Regions from separate parts of the Empedobacter sp. R132-2 genome, predicted to be linked through region 2. Evidence: riboswitches for the same ligand, from Rfam matches in the RefSeq annotation. Region 2 holds a riboswitch; each other region holds the start of a gene.
The links. A riboswitch is a leader RNA that binds a small molecule or an ion and turns the genes downstream of it on or off. The one in region 2 is predicted to bind cobalamin.
Positions count from the first base shown of each region.

Region 1: it holds a riboswitch for cobalamin, as region 2 does, so the genes downstream of both, metE (5-methyltetrahydropteroyltriglutamate--homocysteine S-methyltransferase) here and cobT (nicotinate-nucleotide--dimethylbenzimidazole phosphoribosyltransferase) in region 2, are expected to answer to the same signal.
Region 3: it holds a riboswitch for cobalamin, as region 2 does, so the genes downstream of both, HXZ69_RS05260 (TonB-dependent receptor plug domain-containing protein) here and cobT (nicotinate-nucleotide--dimethylbenzimidazole phosphoribosyltransferase) in region 2, are expected to answer to the same signal.

Region 1 is NZ_JACAGG010000003.1:184,515-191,599, forward strand. It holds gene leuS (leucine--tRNA ligase) at 1-253, shown strand, start outside; gene HXZ69_RS03675 (GNAT family N-acetyltransferase) at 359-895, shown strand; gene HXZ69_RS03680 (hypothetical protein) at 968-1,660, shown strand; gene HXZ69_RS03685 (hypothetical protein) at 1,668-2,609, shown strand; gene metE (5-methyltetrahydropteroyltriglutamate--homocysteine S-methyltransferase) at 2,695-5,016, opposite strand; cobalamin riboswitch at 5,103-5,238, opposite strand; gene HXZ69_RS03695 (Lrp/AsnC family transcriptional regulator) at 5,348-5,809, shown strand; gene HXZ69_RS15295 (T9SS type A sorting domain-containing protein) at 5,867-6,400, opposite strand; partial or broken gene HXZ69_RS15300 (DUF5074 domain-containing protein) at 6,401-7,085, opposite strand, start outside.
Region 2 is NZ_JACAGG010000001.1:242,524-249,608, forward strand. It holds gene HXZ69_RS01215 (response regulator) at 1-2,247, opposite strand, end outside; gene HXZ69_RS01220 (hypothetical protein) at 2,621-3,037, shown strand; cobalamin riboswitch at 3,046-3,167, shown strand; gene cobT (nicotinate-nucleotide--dimethylbenzimidazole phosphoribosyltransferase) at 3,267-4,286, shown strand; gene HXZ69_RS01230 (adenosylcobinamide-GDP ribazoletransferase) at 4,280-5,056, shown strand; gene cobC (alpha-ribazole phosphatase) at 5,041-5,601, shown strand; gene HXZ69_RS01240 (DUF2071 domain-containing protein) at 5,603-6,319, opposite strand; gene HXZ69_RS01245 (hypothetical protein) at 6,323-6,697, opposite strand; tRNA gene HXZ69_RS01250 (tRNA-Gly) at 6,840-6,912, shown strand; tRNA gene HXZ69_RS01255 (tRNA-Leu) at 6,945-7,028, shown strand; tRNA gene HXZ69_RS01260 (tRNA-Gly) at 7,055-7,085, shown strand, end outside.
Region 3 is NZ_JACAGG010000006.1:66,897-73,981, forward strand. It holds gene HXZ69_RS05250 (pyruvate dehydrogenase complex E1 component subunit beta) at 1-764, opposite strand, end outside; gene HXZ69_RS05255 (TM2 domain-containing protein) at 923-1,174, opposite strand; cobalamin riboswitch at 1,350-1,492, shown strand; gene HXZ69_RS05260 (TonB-dependent receptor plug domain-containing protein) at 1,527-3,335, shown strand; gene HXZ69_RS05265 (YncE family protein) at 3,465-4,418, shown strand; gene HXZ69_RS05270 (EamA family transporter) at 4,455-5,360, opposite strand; gene HXZ69_RS05275 (nucleoside deaminase) at 5,438-5,878, shown strand; gene HXZ69_RS05280 (alpha/beta fold hydrolase) at 5,875-6,621, opposite strand; gene HXZ69_RS05285 (hypothetical protein) at 6,670-7,085, shown strand, end outside.

The sequences.
Region 1 (7,085 bases), on a different contig from region 2:
AGGACATGAAACGTCAATTGCACATGCAGATTTCCCTGTTTTCGAAGAAAAATGGTTGATTGCAGATGCTAAAGAATATCCAGTTTCATTCAATGGTAAAATGAAATTTTTGTTAGAATTACCTTTGTCGTTATCGAAAGAAGAAATTCAAGAAATTGTAATGAACGACGAACGTACAATCAAACAATTGGGTGATCGTACTCCGAAAAACATTATTATTGTTCCTGGAAAAATCATTAATATCGTTGGATAAAAAAAGATTTTAGATACTAGATTTTAGTATTGAGAATATAGATAAAATCCTCGCAATTGCGAGGATTTTATATTTTATACTATCTTTAATCAAAACTATAACTCAATGAAATATTTACCAACACTCGAAACAGAACGGTTAATCATCAGACCTATTACGATTGATGATTTACAAGATTTTTTTGAAATGGATTCACAACCAGAAGTTCATGAATTTCTAAAAGCAGAACCTATTCAAACCATTGAAGAAACAAAAGAAATTATTGAAGATATCCAAAAACAATATGAAGAACTTGGACATGGTCGTCTTGCTGTTGTTGAAAAAGAAACAGGTAAAATGATTGGTTGGACTGGTTTTAAATATATTATAGAAAGCGAATCGATGAATAATAAATTCGATTTTATTGATATCGGATATCGTTACAGAAAAGAAACTTGGGGAAAAGGTTATGCAACTGAAGCTGCCGAAGCTTGCATGGACTTTTACAGAAAAAATATGTCACATATTAAACTAAACGCAATAACGCATGTTGATAATAAAGCTTCTCGAAATGTGTTAGAAAAAATGGGATTTGAAGTCACTGAAACTTTTCATCTTGACATGTGGGATTTGGATTGCTTTTGGTATGAATTGAAGAAATAATTAACTTCAAAATAATCTTGGTTCACGCAACCTTTTAAGCAATTGATTCTCTTTCTTTTAAATACTATTTATATGAAAAAGAATTTTTTACTTTTTTTGTTCGTTATTGGTTTTGGACAATTCATTTCAGCACAAGAAAAATCAAGCGATGAGCGCAAAAATGTCATCACTTTTAGCGTTCTTTCAGCAGCATTATCACCTCCAAGATGGACGTTTGGATACATTTATAAACTCAACGAACGTTATTGGATTGGCTCTGAAATCGGCTACGGAAGTTATCATAGCATTCCTCTTAGTCACAAACCAAAATATAAAATCAACGAAGATTATCAACTTTTTGAGATTCGACCAGAATTTTTTATCAATCTAAGCGAAAACAAACGAGTAAAACATCTTATTTCTTCTGAATTTTTCTATATTCATCACACTGATCATCTTGAAAATGGAGAATTTTATCGAAAAGATGATCAAAATTTTTCTTATTTATATTCTTATGATACTGCCGATTACAAGCGAGAAAAATATGGAATAAATCTTAATTATAATGTTTTTATACAGTTGCACAAAGGTCTTATACTAATGCCAAAAGTTGGTTTAGGTGTAAAAAATAGAAATGTAAAATATTCGAATATTACAAATTTAGAAAGTGTTGATACTCGAATTTTTGATTATTTTATGAGCGGTTTAGAAAATCATTATAAAAAAGAAGGTTCTTCTACAGATTTCAATTTAAATCTTAACTTTAAAATCGGTTATCAATTTTAAACAAAACATGAAAAAAATAATTTTAACGACAATTTGTTTGGCTGTCTCACAAGTTAATTTTGCACAAAAAATTTCAACGAATGATTATGAAGTTAAAACAACTTTAGCTGACTTTAATCTAAAAGGAAAGGTTGAAAAAGTGACTTCAAACGCAACAAATGCAAAAGGAAACACCACAACTTTACCTTTTTTAGAAAATGAATTTTACAATCAAATTTCATTAGAATTTAATTCAAAAGGTTTGTTAACAAAACGAACAAATTATTTGGATTATCAAGGAAAATTAGCTGTTTATAACTATGTTAATTACGACTACAATAACTCAAATTTAATTGATAAACAAACGAATACAGTTATTAACAATGGTGAAGATCCAAAACGAGTTGCTTCGGACAAAAACTTCGTTTATGACAATAAAAATCAGTTGATAAACTTGACAGAAAAAATCGAAGGGAAATCGTCAAAATCTAATTATGAAACGATTTTTAATTATTCGAATAAGTTGGATAAAATCACAACAAAAGTGGAAGGTTCTACGATTAGTGAAAATAATTTGACGTATAACAAAAATGGTTTATTGGTTTTGGATGAAATAACTTCTTTTGATGGAAAAAAAGGACGAAAATCGTATTATATTTATGATAAAGAAACGCCTATTTTTCAGGAAGAAATTGCTGGAAATTCGAGCAAAATAATGTTTTTTGAGAATGGAAATATTTCTAAATTACAATCATTTCACGCCAATAAAACGTTAGCCTATCAAGCTGATTTCGATTCGAAAAATGAAATTGTCAACTTTAAAAAACAATCCTTCCGAAATGGACAAGTAGTTTTAACTTCTTATCAAGTTTCGTATGAATATGATTCGAAAAATAATTGGATAAAAGCCTCTATTTCAACTAATGGAGAATTGAAATATGTTGTAAAACGAACGATAAATTATTATTAAAACACAAAAGGTTGAGCGTTGCTCAACCTTTCTTCACAAATAAATAACACTACACTACTTAAGTCATAAAAGTAGGATGTTAAGCTTAAATCGCTTTTGGCGTATATATTTTTCTTAATTCTTTTGTCGCCGCAACCATTTCAATCAAAGCTTTTTCGGTTTCTTCCCAATGACGCGTTTTTAGTCCACAATCAGGATTCACCCATAATTGATCTGCCGGAATAACTTTTGCCGCTTTCTCTATCAAATCAACCATTTCTTCTTTCGACGGAACTCGAGGCGAATGAATATCATAAACTCCAGGTCCGATATCATTTGGATAATTGAAATCTGAAAAAGCATTTAATAATTCCATTTGGCTTCTCGAACATTCAATTGTAATAACATCCGCATCTAAATCAGCAATATTTTGAATAATATCGTTGAATTCTGAATAACACATATGCGTATGAATTTGAGTAGAATCATCAACATTACTTGAAGCTAATTTGAACGAATCAACCGTCCATTTCAAATAATTTTGCCATTCATCTTTTCTCAATGGTAAACCTTCTCGAATTGCAGGTTCATCAATCTGAATAATTTTAATTCCAGCTTTTTCTAAATCTGAAACTTCATCACGAATCGCCAATGCAATTTGTTTACACGTCGTAGATCTTGGTTGATCATCGCGAACAAAAGACCATTGCAAAATCGTAACTGGACCAGTCAACATTCCTTTTACTTTTTGTTCTGTGATAGATTGCGCATATTTCGACCAATAAACCGTCATTGGAACTGGGCGATAAACATCACCAAAAATAATAGGCGGTTTTACACAACGCGTTCCATAACTCTGAACCCAACCATTTTTAGAGAAGACAAATCCGGCTAATTTTTCACCAAAATATTCCACCATATCGTTGCGCTCATATTCACCATGCACCAAAACATCAATGCCAATTTCCTCTTGCCACTCTATCGTACGCTTGGTTTCTTGTTTCAATAAAGTATCATATTCTTCGGCAGATAATTCTCCTTTTTTATATTTCGCACGCCAACTTCTCACCTCTTGTGTTTGTGGAAAAGATCCGATTGTTGTCGTTGGGAAAGGCGGAAGATTCAATACATTTTGTTGCACAATTTTTCGTTGTCCAAAACTATTTGTACGATTATAATCTTCATCTTTTATTGCATTTACTCGTTCTTTAACTTGAGTTTGATGAATTAATTGAGAATTTTTTCTATTATTAATAGAGAATTGATTCGCTTCATATTGTTGAATCAATTTTTCGTCATTCGGGTTTGAAAAATAATTTTTTAAGAAAGCAACTTCTTCTAATTTTTGCTTCGCAAATGCAAACCAATCTTTGATTGTTGTCGGAAGATTTTTTTCGTTTGTTTCTAAATCTAAATCACAAGGCGAATGTAATAATGAACAAGATGTTGAAATAATAACACGTTTTTCTCCAATTTTGTTCACAACTTTTTCTATGGTTGAAAGCGATTTTTGAAAATCATTTTTCCAAATATTTCGACCATCAACTAAACCTAAAGAAAGTTTTAATTGAGAAGGAATTAGATTCAATATTTCATCGATTTGATTTTCGTCACGAACCAAATCAAGATGCAAAATATCAATTGGTAAATTGATTGCTAAAGCTGTATTATCTTTCAATCCATCAAAATAAGTTGCGACCTGAATTGTAAGTTGAGGAAATTCTTTTCTTATTTTTTTGTAAACTTCTTGATAAGCTGTTTTCGATTTTTCGTCTAAATCTAAAGCTAAAAAAGGTTCGTCGAACTGAATTGTATTTGCTCCATGATTGATTAAATCATGAATAATTTCAAAGTAAACTGGCAATAAATTCTGAATTAAATCAATTCGATCAAATCCCTCTTCTTTTTCTTTTCCTAATAATAAATACGTAATCGGTCCAATTAAAACAGTTTTTGGATTAAAACCTTCTTTTTTTGCAGCGATAAATTCGTTTACAATTGAGTTTGAGAAATATTTAAATTCTTGATTTTTTACAAATTCCGGAACGATATAATGATAGTTGGTATCAAACCATTTTGTCATTTCCATCGCTGTAATATCTAAATTATCTTTTTGATAACCTCTTGCCATCGCAAAATACAAGTCTAATTCTGTGTTCTTTTTATTTAACGCAACCGTATTGAAACGCGCTGGAATTGCACCAACTGATAACGTAGAATCTAAAACTTGATCATAAAAAGAAAAGTCATTACACGGAATTAAATCAATTCCGGCAGCTTGTTGCAATACCCAATTTTGTTTGGTAATTGTACGGCTTGTTTGCAATAAAGCTTGTAGTTCAATTTTACCTGCCCAATAGTTTTCGCAGGCTTTTTTTAGTTCACGGTTAGCGCCAATTCTTGGATAACCTAAAATTTGTGTTTGCATTTTGATTGTTTTTTAATGTTCAAAAACACAAACGCGAGTTGATAAATAGTAAACCTATTGTGACAGACTGACTTCAAATCGCGAAAGTATCATCTTTTGTTTCTATTGGTAATCTGACTTGTAATTTGCATTACTTACAGTTGCGCGACAGCTCGTGATTCTCACACGATTCCCCAATAATTTGTTGTTTATTTCTTTACAAATGTAACAAGACAAAATAAACGATTGTAAAACTTGAAAAAATAAGATTATACAACTTATTATTAATATTTTTACAAAACAAAACACTTAAACAACGATAAAATATCGTGTTGAAAAGAATATTATTTGGATGGAAACATTAGATCAAACCGATTTAGAATTATTAAGAATTCTACAAAAAGATTCGAAATTGACAGTAAAAGCAATTGCTGCTTTAGTTAATTTATCTCCTTCACCCGTTTTTGAACGTATAAAAAGGTTGGAACAACAAGGTTATATCAAAAATTATAGAGCGGTTTTGGATGCAGAAAAGCTGAACAAAGGCTTTATGGTTTTTTGCAGCATTAAGCTAAAACAACATGATCGCACGATTGGGAATAAACTTGTGGAAGATATTTTGTTGATTGATGAAGTGGTGGAATGTTATAATATTTCGGGCGAATATGATTTTATCTTAAAAGTACAAGTTTTGGATATGAAGCAATATCAAGATTTTGTTTTCAATAAATTGGGCGCTTTAGAAAGCATCGGGAGTACGCACAGCTCTTTTGTGATGGCTGAAATAAAAAATACGTACGGAATCAATATTTAAAAAAAAAAACAAAAGGTTGAGCAATGCTCAACCTTTTTTCCACAAATAAATAACACACTACTTTTTGATTACCTTGAAAGTAGAATTGTTAACTTTTATGATGTAAACACCTTTTGGTAAAGAGGAAACATCTAATTGATTTTTCCCTTTTTGAAGTGTTTTCTCTGTCATTTTAGTTCCTGTAATAGCGAAAATTTCGGCTTTTGAAGCTTCATTTGTTTCAATAAACAATACATTATTAACAGGATTTGGATAAACATTTACAACAGATTTAGCTAAATCACTTGTTCCTAAAACAGCTGATGAAATTGTGATGTTTTGTGAAACAACTTTTCCATTCGAATTGAAAGAAATTTTGATTTTAGCTGTTCCATTTTTTAATGGATTAATGACTAATTCTTCCTTATCATTAATCGAAATTTCAGCGACATCATCATTTTCAATGATTTCTAAATCTTTTACAATTGCTGCTGATAAATTATCTAAATCAGAAACTTTATCTTTCAAATCAATTGTTGTTGCTGTATTGATATGATAAGTCGTCTCTAAATCATTGATAATTGGTGCTGCATTATCTGGAAAAACAGGCATTGAAGGAAACCAATAATACTCACTTAATTTCACAGATTTTTTAAGACTTCCGTTATCAGAAAATCTATGAACAAAATTAATTTGCGAATTAGTTCCCCAACCTGAACCAATAGTAGTTAATACTAGTTCGTTTGTCAATGGATCAATCCTTAAACCTGCTCCATAATATGTTTCCTTTGGTGTCGTATCTTGACCAGGAATTTCTATAAAAGTTTCTTCAAATTTATTATTTGTTACATCGTATTTCACAACATTGATTCCTGATAGAAAATAAATACTATTATCTTGTGTTGAAGAACAAAAAGTACCAGCATTCCAAGCAGAAGGAGTTGGAACTGTTTTCGTAGGAATAGCAATTTCTGTAGTTTCTAAAGTCGTAGGATTTATTTTGACTAATTTTTTAGATAAAGCTCCCCATACATTTCCATCTTTAGATTGCACAACTGAAATAAAACTTCCAGCAATCGTTTGTTTTATTTGATGTGTTTTTGGGTCGATAACTAAAATTCCTCCAGTACTTGAAACAGCAAAAACAAATTTAGATGTACGAATCATATTTCCTACTTGACCAACTTTAGAAGTTCCATCAATCAGAGAACCAATTTTTAAATTCTCAATATCAAAAAGATAAATTCCTTTTGCAGATCCTATATAACCTTTTTTACTATTAATCCCAAGAAAACTT
Region 2 (7,085 bases):
TTTTTCTATCGAAACATCCATTCGACCTGATTCAATTTTAGAGAAATCTAAAATGTCATTTATTATTAACAATAATGAGTTTGCAGAATCATTAATAAAATTCAAATATTGTTTTTGAGTTGGATTAAGTGGCGTTTTCAATAATAAATCAGAGAAACCAATCACACCATTTAACGGCGTTCGAATCTCGTGACTCATATTGGCTAAAAACTCAGACTTTGCCTTACTAGCGAGTTCAGCATTCTTTTTGGCTTTTTTAAGTTCTTTATTTTTCTTGACAGATTCTGTTATATTTTGCGAAAACATAATCAGACCACCAATCTGTTTTTTGTTGATATACCACGGATGAATCGCCCAGGAATAGTGTTGATCCGTATCATATTTTGGTGAGCGATAAATCATATCTTCATCCGAATAACTTTCACCTTGCAAACAAGCGTCATAAATCGCTTTTCTTTCTTCTGGAACATTGTACATTTCATAATGAGATTTTCCGATCACATTTTTCTTTTTTACTACAAATTCATCACACCATTGATTACTCAAAGTTAGATAATTCATATCCTTATCAAACATTGCAACAGATGCAGGTACATGATTAATAAATGTTTCGAAAATAGCTTTTTGTCGAGCCAACTCTAACGTATAACTTTTTCTCTCATCAATATCCTGAAAAGTTCCAAAAACGCTAACACATTTTCCATTTACGAACTCTGGAATTCCTTTACATCTTACCCAAATTGTTTTTCCTTTTTGGGTAACTATTTGCAACTCCATATCATATCCGATTCCTTTTTCTACCGCATCTCTAAAAGCTTTCTTTATTTTTGGATAACTACTTTTTGCTTCATAAAAATTGAGTGAAGTTTCTACATTTGGTTCATAATCTAGTTCAACTTCATGGATTTTTTTCGTTATATCAGTCCAAATTAATTCTTGCTTAACTAAATCGTATTTCCAACCTCCAACATTGGCAACTTCGTATGTATGATCTAACAATTGACTTGCGCGATTAAGATCTCTTTCCAACAAAGTCCTTTGTGTCATATCAACTGCAGTACTCATTACAACAGGATTTCCCTCGTTATCTTTATCCAAAATATTGCTGTATAACCAATATGTTAACGAACCATCTTTCTTAATCAAGCTCATTAAACCTGAATCTTGCTTATTGTGCGAAATTGTTTCGATATAGGTTTGATATTCTTTTTGATTAGATTTTGGGATTAATTTTTTAAGATCCAAATCTTTCGATTCTTCTTCAGAATAACCTATCGATTCTAAACCTTTTTTGTTAATGGATAAAATATTACCATCCAAATCGTGAATCGTCATTAAACCAAGCGAAGAATTGAAAAAATTTCTAAACTTACGTTCACTGTTTTCTAGTTCCTCCTTTTTAGAGTTTTCAAGTGTAATATCTCGTCCAAATAAGAAAATCTCGTTATCATACGAAGTGTTTAATTTAGTATACCATTCAACCATTTTTTCTTCTTTCGTTTCTATTGAACACATCAAACATTTGAAGTCAATAGAACCTGAATTAGTTTTCAAATCAGCCAAAAACATTTGAACTTTTTTCTTATCCTTTTCCGAAACAAAGTCTAAAAAGTTTTCTGCAATAATTGTCTTTTCATCTTTTATTCCTAAAACCTCTTTAAAAGAAGGATTTATAGATTTTAGAACACCATTAATATCTGCAACTCCAATAAGATTATTAGATATTTTATAGATATTTTGAAAGTAAGAGGCGTCTTTTTTTCGCTTTTTACTAACCAATAATTTGGTGATATTTTTCCCTAGTTGAATCAATAAATTACGTTGTTTTTCGTCCAACGTTCTTGGATGATGATCCTCTACGCACAGGGTTCCCAACGCATATCCATTGTCATCAATCAACGGAACACCAGCATAAAACTTAATATTTGCAGCTTTTACTCCAGCAATATTTTTTGCAGGTTCAAATTTCGTCACATCATCAATCACCAAAATTTCTTCTTCCATTAAAGAAAATTGACAAATAGTTTGTTGACGTGGAACAATATCTACATCTATTCCACAATTTGCTTTAATCACTTGATAATTTTCATCAAAAATAGAAATTAACGCAATTGGCGCATTACAAATCAAACTCGCAGCATTTGCAAAAACCTCCAACTCTTCGTCTTTATCATGTCCTTGCAAATTATAATCGTAAACGGCTTGCAATCTTTGCTTTTCGTTCGTTGGGATGTGAAAATTTTCCATTAAAAATTGATCTTATTTAAAAGGTAAGTAGAGGTGGTTAAAGATAGTACATAAATCCAAATATTCGAAATCAATTATTTCTAAAAATCAAACCAACATTTTTATTCATAAAATCATCTCTATTATAAATCTAAACTTTAAAAATATGAAAATCACAATTCCAACTCCATGCTAAGAAAAATTACGAGATGATAATTTTTGTGCGAAATGTCAACATAAAATTACTGACTTTTCTAACCTCACAAATGACGAAATTTCGAATGAATTTCAGAAAAGCAACGTTCATTGTGGTATTTTTCATCCAAGTCAATTAGGTCTAAATCTTTTTAAGAAAACGATTTCTAATGTCATTATTTTTTCTGCTTTTGGATTAATGAGTACTTCATCAAAAGCTCAAAAACCTAATACAGCTTGTCATGACAATCCATTACCGATCAATAATTCTATAGAAAATGAATCGATTGAATTTAAAATAATTGTTACTAAAAGTTATAACACAAGAATTCAAGAGTTTTCTACTTTCCGATTATTAATTAATGGTGAATTGATAGAACGAACTGTAAAAATTTGTAAAGAATACACCATAAAATCCCATGTTCTAAAAGGTTTGCCAATTGATATTCGACTAGCTTCAATCGAAAAAAACATAGAAATTAATAAAAATTATACAAGCAAAAATCTACCAAAAAAACTAAAATTGAATGGAGCAGATTTCGTAGCGGAAGAAATTATTATGGGAGATATTTCAATAGAACCAACAATACAAGGAATAATTGCTATTAAAAAATAGTTTTTTTGCTTTTATGATTATTTTATTACCTTACTAACACAAAAGGGAATCGAGTGCAAATCTCGAGCTGTCGCGCAACTGTAAGTAGAGAAAAACTATAAGCCAGACCACTTTTTAGATGATGCTTTCGCGATTGAAGCTCAATCAAAACTGCATGTATTTTATTATTTGTTAATTGATTGCACTTGATTTCGAAAGCATTTTTTATTAAAATTTAGTTTAGTATAAAATGCAAAAAGAAGAAATTCAACACATTATTGATCTTAAAACAAAACCGCTTGGAGCCTTAGGTTTATTAGAAAAAATTGCACTTAAAATTGGTTTGGTTCAACAAAAAAAACATTTAGAATTAATCAATCCACATCTGATTGTTTTCGCAAGCGATCACGGAATTGCGCAATCTGGTGTTAGCGCTTATCCTGCGGAAGTTACACCCCAAATGGTTTTTAATTTCCTAAATAATGGGGCAGCAATTAATGTTTTTTGTAATCAAAATGAGATTTATTTAACCATTGTTGATGCTGGTGTAAATTATGATTTCGAGGATTATTCGGTTTTGAAAAATTGTAAAGTAGCCAAATCAACCAAAAATTTCTTGCGCGAATCTGCCATGACCTTGGATCAATTGGAACAATGTTTTGATTATTCGAAGACAATTGTAGACGAAATCGCTCAAAACGGAACAAATATTATTGGTTTTGGCGAAATGGGAATTGGGAACACTTCTTCCGCATCAATGCTTGTACATTATTTGACTGATTTACCTCTTGAACAATGTGTTGGTCGTGGAACAGGTTTGAATGATGAGCAATTACAGAATAAAATCAATATTCTAAATGTAGCGAAGAATACACATGGAAAAATTACTGATCCGAAAGAGATTTTAGCCACTTTTGGCGGTTTTGAAGTTGCGCAAATGACAGCTGCAATGTTATCTGCTTATGAACACAATATGCTGTTGATGATTGATGGTTATATTGCTTCGGCTGCTATTTTAGTTGCGTCGAAATTGAACCCTGAAATTCTAAATAATGCTATTTTTTGTCATCAAAGTGATGAATCTGGACACCAATATTTATTGAATTATTTCAACGAAGAACCAATTCTAAACATCAATTTGCGTGTTGGCGAAGGAACAGGTTGTGCGTTGGCTTATCCAATTATCAAAAGTGCGGTTAACTTTTTTAATGATATGGCAAGTTTCGAATCTGCAGGCGTGAGTAACAAAGAAACTGAAGTGGAATGCTAAAAAAAGAAATCACCTACTTTTTAACAGCTTTGATGTTTTTTACTCGAATTCCAATTCCGTTCAAAATTCCATATAGCAACGAAATTATGAATCAATCACAGAAATATTATGCTGCAATTGGTTTGTTAGTTGGCGCTTTCAATGCATTGATTTATACAATTTGTCAATTTATTTTACCAGTTGATATCGCTATTATTATCACAATTATTGCAAGTGTTTTGCTGACTGGCGCCTTTCACGAAGATGGTTTCACCGATATTTGCGATAGTTTTGGTGGTGGTTATGGCAAAGAAAAAATCTTGACAATTATGAAAGATAGCCGAATTGGCGCTTATGGTGGTATTGGCGTTATCTTATTGTTATTATTGAAATTTACTTCATTGGTTCATATTGCAGAAAATAATTTTCGGTTGATGATTTTCAGTTTGATTGCAGCACATTCGGTTAGTCGTTTTTTTTCTGGAATGATGATTTATACCCACGAATATGTAACAGACATCGACACAAGTAAATCGAAACCGATGGCAAATAAAGCTCTTCCGATAAAAAATCTTGTCATTAGTTTTCTTTTCTGTCTTGTGCCTTTTATTGTTTTTGGCGAATGGAAATTCTTGTTGATTTTACCACTTTGTTACCTAGGAAAAGTTTATTTGGGCTGGTATTTCAAGAAATATATTGGCGGATATACGGGCGATTGCTTGGGAACTGTGCAACAAGTTACCGAAGTTTTGTTTTACCTTGGCGTTTTAATTATATGCAAGTTTCTGTAATTCGACATACAAAAGTTAATGTTCCTTCATCCGTTTGTTACGGACAAACTGATGTGGAACTAGCTGACACTTTTCATCAAGAAGTGGTACAAATTCATACTAAAATTGAAAGCAATTTTGATATAATTTTTTCAAGTCCGTTAAGTCGTTGTCAACGCTTGGCAGAAACTTTCTCGAATGAAATTATTTTTGATGATCGATTAAAAGAATTCAATTTTGGAGATTGGGAAATGAAATCGTGGAACGAAATTCCTTCGGAAGAAATAGAACCTTGGTACGTCGATTTTGTCGAAATTAAAACGCCAAATGGCGAATCGATGCAAGAAATGTCTGCCCGTCTTTTTGATTTTATGAACGAATTAAGAAATACTCAATACGAAAAAGTATTAATTGTTGCGCATGGAGGAATCATTCGTTTAATGTGGTGTTATGTACTACAAATCCCAATCAAAAATGCATTCAAAATACCTATAAATTATGGTGAAATGTTTCAGTTTAATTTAGGAAAAACAAATGAGGAAGATTTTATTTTAAGGAAAGAATAAACTACAAACATTTTATCTTTTCTAACGACTTCCATTCATGTTCGATATTGGTCATCAGAATTGCGTTATCAAACTGAACAGAACCTTTTAGAAAGATTGTTTCATTTTCAAAAAAACTTGATTTCACATGTAAAACTTCCAAAGGTTCTACTCCCCAATTATAGGTTTCGAGTTTTAGACCTTCAAAATTATTTCCATTTGGAGAATAACCGACAGAACCATTCTCGAAGAATTTTGAAACTTCATTCAACGTTTCGAAAATCGAATTCGAATTAAATTCAACAGATTTTTTTGCATCAATTTCAATTCGTGTATCGTCAGAACTCGTGAAATCTAAATGATAATTATCGTTTTCTTCTATAACATTAAACTTCGCAAAATAATGTTTCCCAGGAAAAACTCGACCACCAACAAGCGTATTCAATTTTAGAGAAGTATCTCTCATCGGGATATATACACCTTCTTTTGTCACACCATTTTCTTCCCATTCAACCGCGATTCGATGCGCTGCATTTTCAGAATTCACTCCTACAAAATCAGGTAAACCTTTTGGTTTTATATCTTTTAATCGAATCAAACAGATTCCAGCAATTGCTTTTCCTTTGTACAATTTTGGACGAAAAGGTTGAGGTAAAATCGTCTCAATATAGTGTGATTCTACACAAAAATTGATTAACATTCTACGTTCTATAATACCATAAATTGTAGGGATTTTCATAATTTATTCTTTGTAAGTTGTTTCTTGTATTTTCCAATAATTCAACGTCAAATTATCACTATATTTTAAATAAAGTTTAATTTCTCCATTTTGATCAATTTTACCAATTTTTTCTTGAATTAAATAAACCTCCATTTTATCTAAAATTTCATCAGGCTTACCAATCAATTTATAAACCTCATTTTTTGAAGTTCCATTTGAATTATATGAATCAAATTTTAAAACATTATTAACCAAATCATCCAACATCTTATAACGATAATTTTGTCCGTAAACTCCTTCCTCAAAAGGAATCCATTTATCTGATTCAAACTTTTTCTTAGAATTACAACTCATCACAAGAAGAAAAACACCACAAAAAATAAATAATTTCTCCATAAAATAATTCAATTCCCTAATTTCTCAAAAAAAATCAACAAGTCAAATATTTCAAAATTAATTTATTAGAAAAAAGTTGTAAAATTTATTCGAAAAACACTTGCAAAAGTAATATTAATGACCTTATATTTGCACTCACAACGCGGGAATAGCTCAATTGGTAGAGCGTCAGCCTTCCAAGCTGAATGTTGCGAGTTCGAGTCTCGTTTCCCGCTCTTTGAAATATTAAATTCAAAAATCAAATTTTGCCTTGGTGGTGGAATTGGTAGACACGCAGGACTTAAAATCCTGTGTCCATTAGGACGTGCGGGTTCAAGTCCCGCCTGAGGTACTTTTTAATTTGATTTGAAAATTTACGCGGGAATAGCTCAATTGGTAGAGCGTCAGC
Region 3 (7,085 bases), on a different contig from region 2:
CGATTTGTTTTCTTAACAGATTTGAAAATTGTATCGTAATCTAATGGACGAACTGTACGTAAGTCAATTACTTCTACAGAAATTCCTTCTTTAGCTAATTCATCAGCAGCAATGTAAGCTTGCTTAATGATTTTCCCGAAAGAAACTAACGTTACATCTGTACCTTCACGTTTGATTTCTGCTTTACCAATTTCGATTGTGTATTCTTCATCTGGCATTTCCATTTTATCTCCATACATCTGTTCAGATTCCATGAAAATTACTGGATCGTTATCACGAATTGCAGATTTTAATAAACCTTTTGCATCATAAGGATTTGAAGGAACAATTACTTTAAGACCTGGTACATTTGCATACCAATTCTCAAAAGCTTGTGAGTGTGTTGCACCTAATTGTCCTGCAGAAGCAGTAGGTCCTCTAAATACAATTGGACAGTTGAATTGTCCTCCTGACATTTGATAAATTTTTGCAGCGTTATTGATAATTTGGTCAATAGACACTAATGAGAAGTTGAATGTCATGTATTCTACGATTGGGCGACATCCCGTCATTGTAGATCCAATTGCGATTCCAGAAAAACCAGCCTCTGCGATTGGCGCATCAATTACACGTTCTGCTCCAAATTCGTCTAACATTCCTTTCGAAGCTTTGTACGCTCCGTTGTATTCTGCTACTTCTTCTCCAATTAAAAATATAGATTCATCGCGACGCATTTCTTCACTCATTGCCTCTGCGATTACTTCTCTAAATGTTTTTATAGCCATTTTATGCGATTTCGTTCTTTATTATATTTTTTCCTAAAGCAAATGTAATAAAAAACTTGCGAATTATTTAAAACGAATTCATTCAATAAAAAATCCCAAAATAATCTAAAGTTATTTTGGGATCGAAAAATAGTTGAAAAAGAATGTAATCTCTGTTTTTAGAACCAGCCTTTGTGACCTTTTACATAAGTTTCATCAAACTCTTCATCAGATTTTGTTAAATACATAATTCCTTCGATTAATCCAATAAGTCCTCCTGCTCCACATGTCACAAGACCAATAATTAATTGAATAACACCTTCTTTAGTGTAGCCTAAATAAAATTTGTGAACTCCTAAAGTTCCTAATACTATCGCTAAAATTCCGGCAATAAGTTTTTTCTCTGATTTGTACGGTTGATTGTTTTCCATAATTTTTAAAGTTTAACTAAATAATTGTTTTTGTTGGTTACAAATTTAATTTGTCCATCTTTCTTAAAAATCACTAGATATAATGATTTTGAATATTGTACAAATAAAATAAATCTGATCTTAATTTAAGGTTAACGATTTAACAATCTACTTTTTATAAAATCAATTGCTTTTCTTTACATTTGCATAAAATGGTGCTCAACGAGTGAGTTAAAAGGGAATTTGGTTCAATTCCAAAACTGTCCCCGCAACTGTAAATTCTAACATACTTTTTGTAAAAGAATAAGTCAGGAAACCTGCCATTGCTAACAAATTAATAGAAAATGTTTTCGGAGGAAAAACAGATTTTAATATGAAAAAACTTTTTCTTTGTTTTAATCTTATCGCTGGAATTGCTTTTGCACAGACGGATACCATCAATTTGAAACCTTTGATTTTGAACGATGCTTTTCTTAAAAATCATTACAAATCTCAAAGTATTATCAAACTTAATGATAGTATTTTAGAGCAAAATCCTAATCAACTGACGCAAGTTTTACAAGAGCAAACGCCAATTTATTTTAAAGAAAATGGACGAGGAATGGTTTCTTCACCTTCGTTTCGAGGAACTTTAGCTTCGCACACAGCCGTAATTTGGAACGGAATTAATGTCAATTCGCAAACAACAGGACAAACGGATTTTAATTTATTTGCAAGTAATTCGTTTGACGGAATTTTAGTGAAACCAGGCGGCGGAAGTATTGCGTATGGAACAGGTTCTATCGGCGGTACAATTCATTTGTTGAATAAATTTGAGTATGACAAAGGTTTACAGCAAAAAATAAATTTAGGATACGGAAGTTACGATACATGGTCGGGAAAATATCAATTGAAATATAGTACAGAAAAATTTAGTTCTTCAATCGATTACGAACGAAATCAATCTGATAATGATTATAAAATTCCGAATCACATGAAGAAGAATTTGAATGGAAAATATTATTTCAATACAATTAATGGAAATTTTGGCTATAAAATTAATCCTGAACACGAATTGAAACTTTATTCAATGTTCAATTTTGGAAAGCGCGAATTTCCTTTGGTTGACATTGGTTCAACGCCTTCTGGATACGAAAATCAGGATTACCGTTTGATGACAGAATGGAATTTCAATCCAAATGAAAAGTGGCAATCGCAGTTAAAATTGGCATATATCCGAGAAGAAAACAGTTATTTCAACAATATTCACAAATCTTATTCGGACGATTTACAGGTGGATAATTATGTTTTAAAATATTATCTGAATCATCAATTGACTAATAATTTCGAGCTTTCATTTTTATCTGAAGCTAATTATAATCAAGGAAGTGGAAATAATTTGAATAAAAGCGATCAAAACTCAATCAATTTTGCCTTAATCGCGAAGCATAAATTATCAGATGTTTTGGAATACGAAGCGAGTATTCGTCAAGATTTTTCTGATACGTACCAAAATCCATTTATTTATTCATTGGGTTTTAATTTTCGTCCGATTCATTCGTATCAATTGAGAGGAAATGTTTCGAAAAATTTCAGAAATCCAACCTACAATGATTTATTTTGGAAAACTGGTGGAAATCCAGATTTGAAATCAGAATCAGCTTATCAATTTGAACTTGGAAATGATTTTATCAACAAAAATTTAAACATTCAAACCAATATTTTTTATAATAAGTTGAGTGATATGATTCAATGGATTCCGAGTTCGCAAAACACTTCTTATTGGGTTCCTGTGAACATCAACAAAGCTGAAACCTATGGTTTTGAAATAATTGGAAGCTACAAATGGAATGCATTTAGTTTCAATACAACTTATGCATACACCAAAACAAAAGATAAATTTAAAAATAAGGAATTGATGTATTCCCCAAATCATAAATGGACGGCGAGCGCACAATACACTTACAAACGTTTATCTGCTTTTGTACAAAATATTTATACAAGTAAAGTTTTTACCGATTCGGAAGAAGAAAGAACACTTGATGGTTTTTGGCTAACGAATTTAGGTTTAAATTTTACGATTTCACCACTTTATAGCGTTTCTATGAGTGTGAATAATGTGTTTAACCAAGAATATCAAACGCAAGAAAATCGTTGGCAACCCGGCACAAATTATAACATACAAATACAAATAAAATTTTAAAAAACTATGACTAAATTTAAATCAATCGCACTTATAGCCTTGGCAGGAGTATTTTTACAATCTTGTTCAAATGACGATGATGGGCCAAATAATGATCCTGAAAAAGGAAACTAGTCGAAAGGAGTTTTTATTTTGAATGAAGGAGGTTTCAATTCAGCTAACGCAGAAATCACTTATTTTGATCCAACAAAAGATGTAAGTACAACAAATCCTATTCAAGAAATTTTCAAGACTGCGAACGCTGGTGCACAATTGGGTTCTGTAGGACAAAGCATGTATTTCAAAGGAAACAAAGCTTATATTGTTCTTAATGTTTCTAATAAAGTAGAAGTTGTAGACAACACAACTTTCAAAAAAATTAGTACAATTCCATCATCAGATAATATGAGCAACCCTCGTTATATCGTTTCTGATGATCAATTTTTGTATATCTCAAACTGGGGAGATCCTAATGTAACGACAGATGATTTTATTGCAAAATACAAAATCAGTGATTTAACATTTGTAGAAAAATATAAAGTAGATGAAGGTCCAGAAAAAATGATTCTTGACAATAACAAACTTTATGTTGCACAAAAAGGTGGCTGGGGAACAGGTAAAACAGTTACAATTATTGACCTTAAAACAAATGATAAAAAAAGTATAAATGTTGGTGATGTTCCGACAGATTTAACAATTCAAAACGGAAATTTATTTGTGCTTTCTCAAGGTGTTAATTGGGGAACTACTACAAAAGGAAAATTGGTTCGTTATAATTTAACTTCAGAAGATAAATTAGAAATGAATTTTCCTGATGGACAACATCCTAATTTCTTAGTTGCGGAGAATAGTAAATTGTATTACATCGTTAATAATTCTGTTTATTCTATGGCTACAAATGCAACAGCTTTGCCTACAAAAGCAGATTACATAACAGGTGCTGATAGTGTATATGGTTTCTATGTAAAAGGTGATACTTTTTATGTTTTAGACGCAAAAGATTACAATTCTAATGGACGATTATTAATTCAGAATGCACAAGGAGGTCTTAAAAATCCAGCAATTACAACTGGAGTTTCACCAAATTCTGTTTACATCAAATAATATTTCCTGAAAAATCAACATAAAAAAATCTGAAGTTTAAACTTCAGATTTTTTTATGTTTTTCATTTTGAAAATTGTTTGTGAATTAAACCCTACAATCGCGAGTAAAATCAAACTATAACCGATCATTTGCATTGGAGAAACGGCTTCTTTGTAATAGAAAATTGCTAAAACAAAATTCATAATTGGATTCAAATAAATTAAAATTCCAACAGTTGAAGAGTCAATTCCTTTTAAAGCAAAATTGTTTAAGAACATTGGAATGATAGTGAACAAAATCACAATCATCATGATACATTGATAGAAAATTGTTTCGGTCGGAATTGGTCCTGAAAAGATGAAAACCAATGGTAACATCAGAATGGCTACAATTAATAATTGTGTCATCAACAAATTGAAACTATCAAAAACATTCAAACTTCTCTGAATAATGATATAGAGTGCAAATGTACACGCTACAATCAAACTATAAACCAAGTCTATAAGATGACCTATAGAAAGAACCAAACATGCTAAAAAACTAATACCAACTGCAATCCATTTTATTTTGGTCAAATGTTCTTTCAGAATAATGAAAGCCAAAACGGTGGTGATAATCGGACAAACCAAGTATGACAGCGACGCAGCTTGCACACTAATATGATTCATCACGATAATAAACATCAACCAATTTGTCATCAAAACCAATGATCCGCCAACAATTAAACTTCCTAATTCTTTCTGTTTCTTTTTATCAAATGATTTAAACAAATCAAAATCAGCTTTCATCTTATTGCGTCGAAATCCAACATTAATGACCACTAAAAAGAAAACGGAAACGTACAATCTAAAAAATAGAATATCCAAAGGTGGATAACCAGCGATTGGTTTCAATCCGAAACTGAAAAATCCCCACATAAAGTAGGTTATAATGGCTGCTATGATATATTTTGATTGATTCATAAAAGAGGCGTCAATTTGTACAAATGTATCGAATATCCAATTTGGAAATGATTATTTTTGCTTTAAATTTTATAGAAATGGAAAATCTTTTTACAGATGAATATTTTATGCGAATCGCCTTTAATGAAGCGATTACAGCTTTCGAGCGAGACGAAATTCCAGTTGGAGCTGTGATTGTTTGTAACAACAAAATTATTGCAAAAGCGCATAATTTAACCGAAACGTTGACTGATGTTACAGCGCACGCTGAAATGCAAGCTATTACGTCAGCAGCAAATTATTTGGGTGGAAAATACTTACAAGATTGTACATTGTATGTAACCTTAGAACCTTGTGTAATGTGCGGCGGGGCATTGTATTGGAGCCAAATCTCGAAAGTGGTTTATGGTGCTTCGGATGAAAAACGTGGTTTTAAAGCAAAAATTGGCGAGTTACATCCAAAAACTGAAATTGTTTCGGGAATTATGGAAGATGAATGTGGTCTATTAATGAAAGAATTTTTTCAACGCAAGCGTTAAATCGATTTCAAAATCGATAAAACTTCGTCATAATTTTCTATAAAAGCCATGTGTCCTCCATCAAATTTATACAAATGAATATTAGGTAAATCTGGAATTAAGGTTAAAAATAATTCAGGATTAACTGTTTCATCATTCATTCCAACAATGATATAAATTCCACCTTTAAAATCATACAAAATCGACGAACGATCTGGACGCTCTCGCATTCCTTTCAAAGCTGCACAAACGCCTTCGATTGGAGTTTCTAAAGCAATTTCTTTTACAAATTTCAACTCATCTTTGAATTGATCACGATGATGCGCCGCAAATAAAGCTGGCATACTAAAACTCACCAAAGCATTGAAATTTTTACGAGCAGTTTCACACGCTTTCAAACGTTGATTTTTCTTCGCTTCATCATCTGGCAAAGTCGAAGAGTTGATTAAAACAATATTTTCTACACGCTCTGGAAAAAGTTCAGCCAACGCACAAGCCACATAACCACCCATCGAATGCCCAATAAAAGTTGCTTTTTCTAGATTTAATTCATCCAAAACTATAATCACTTTTTCAGCCATTTCTTCCATCGTATTCACCTCTTGCGAATTTTCAGAATTTCCATGCCCAGGTAAATCAATTGTAATAATTTGCACTTCTTTCTCAAGATTTTTTCGTAAATTATTCCAAATTAAATGACTCTCTAAGAAACCGTGTAAAAACACCAAGGGTTTACCGTTTCCTGTATTTTCGTAAAACAACATATAGTTTGGTTCAGAATTTGTAATTAACTAATGCACAAATTTACAATAATGAAAAAATATAGTCCCATAATAATACTATCAATAGCTATTGGTGCTATTATCATTTATTGTATGACAAGTAATCAAACAATATCAATAGGAGAAACGACTCAAAAAGTAGTCAAAAAAGATTCTTCTTTTCAAGAAATTGCTTTTGCTTCTCCAAAGACTATGAATAATTCTGAATTGAAATTAATTCATGGAAAAGGCGAATTTGAGATTGAAAAAGAAGCGAAAGAACAACAAACTTTTAGTTTTAGGAATGATTCTTCTTCCTCTGTTTTTATTCAAATTATTCCTCAAAATAAACTCGGAAACATCAGAATTAATCAACTTATCTCTCCAAATAACGAGAAAGATGGTCCTTTTGGACAAGAAATCAATTATGATTTAACCGAAAAAGGCTTGTATCAAATCCGAATTGG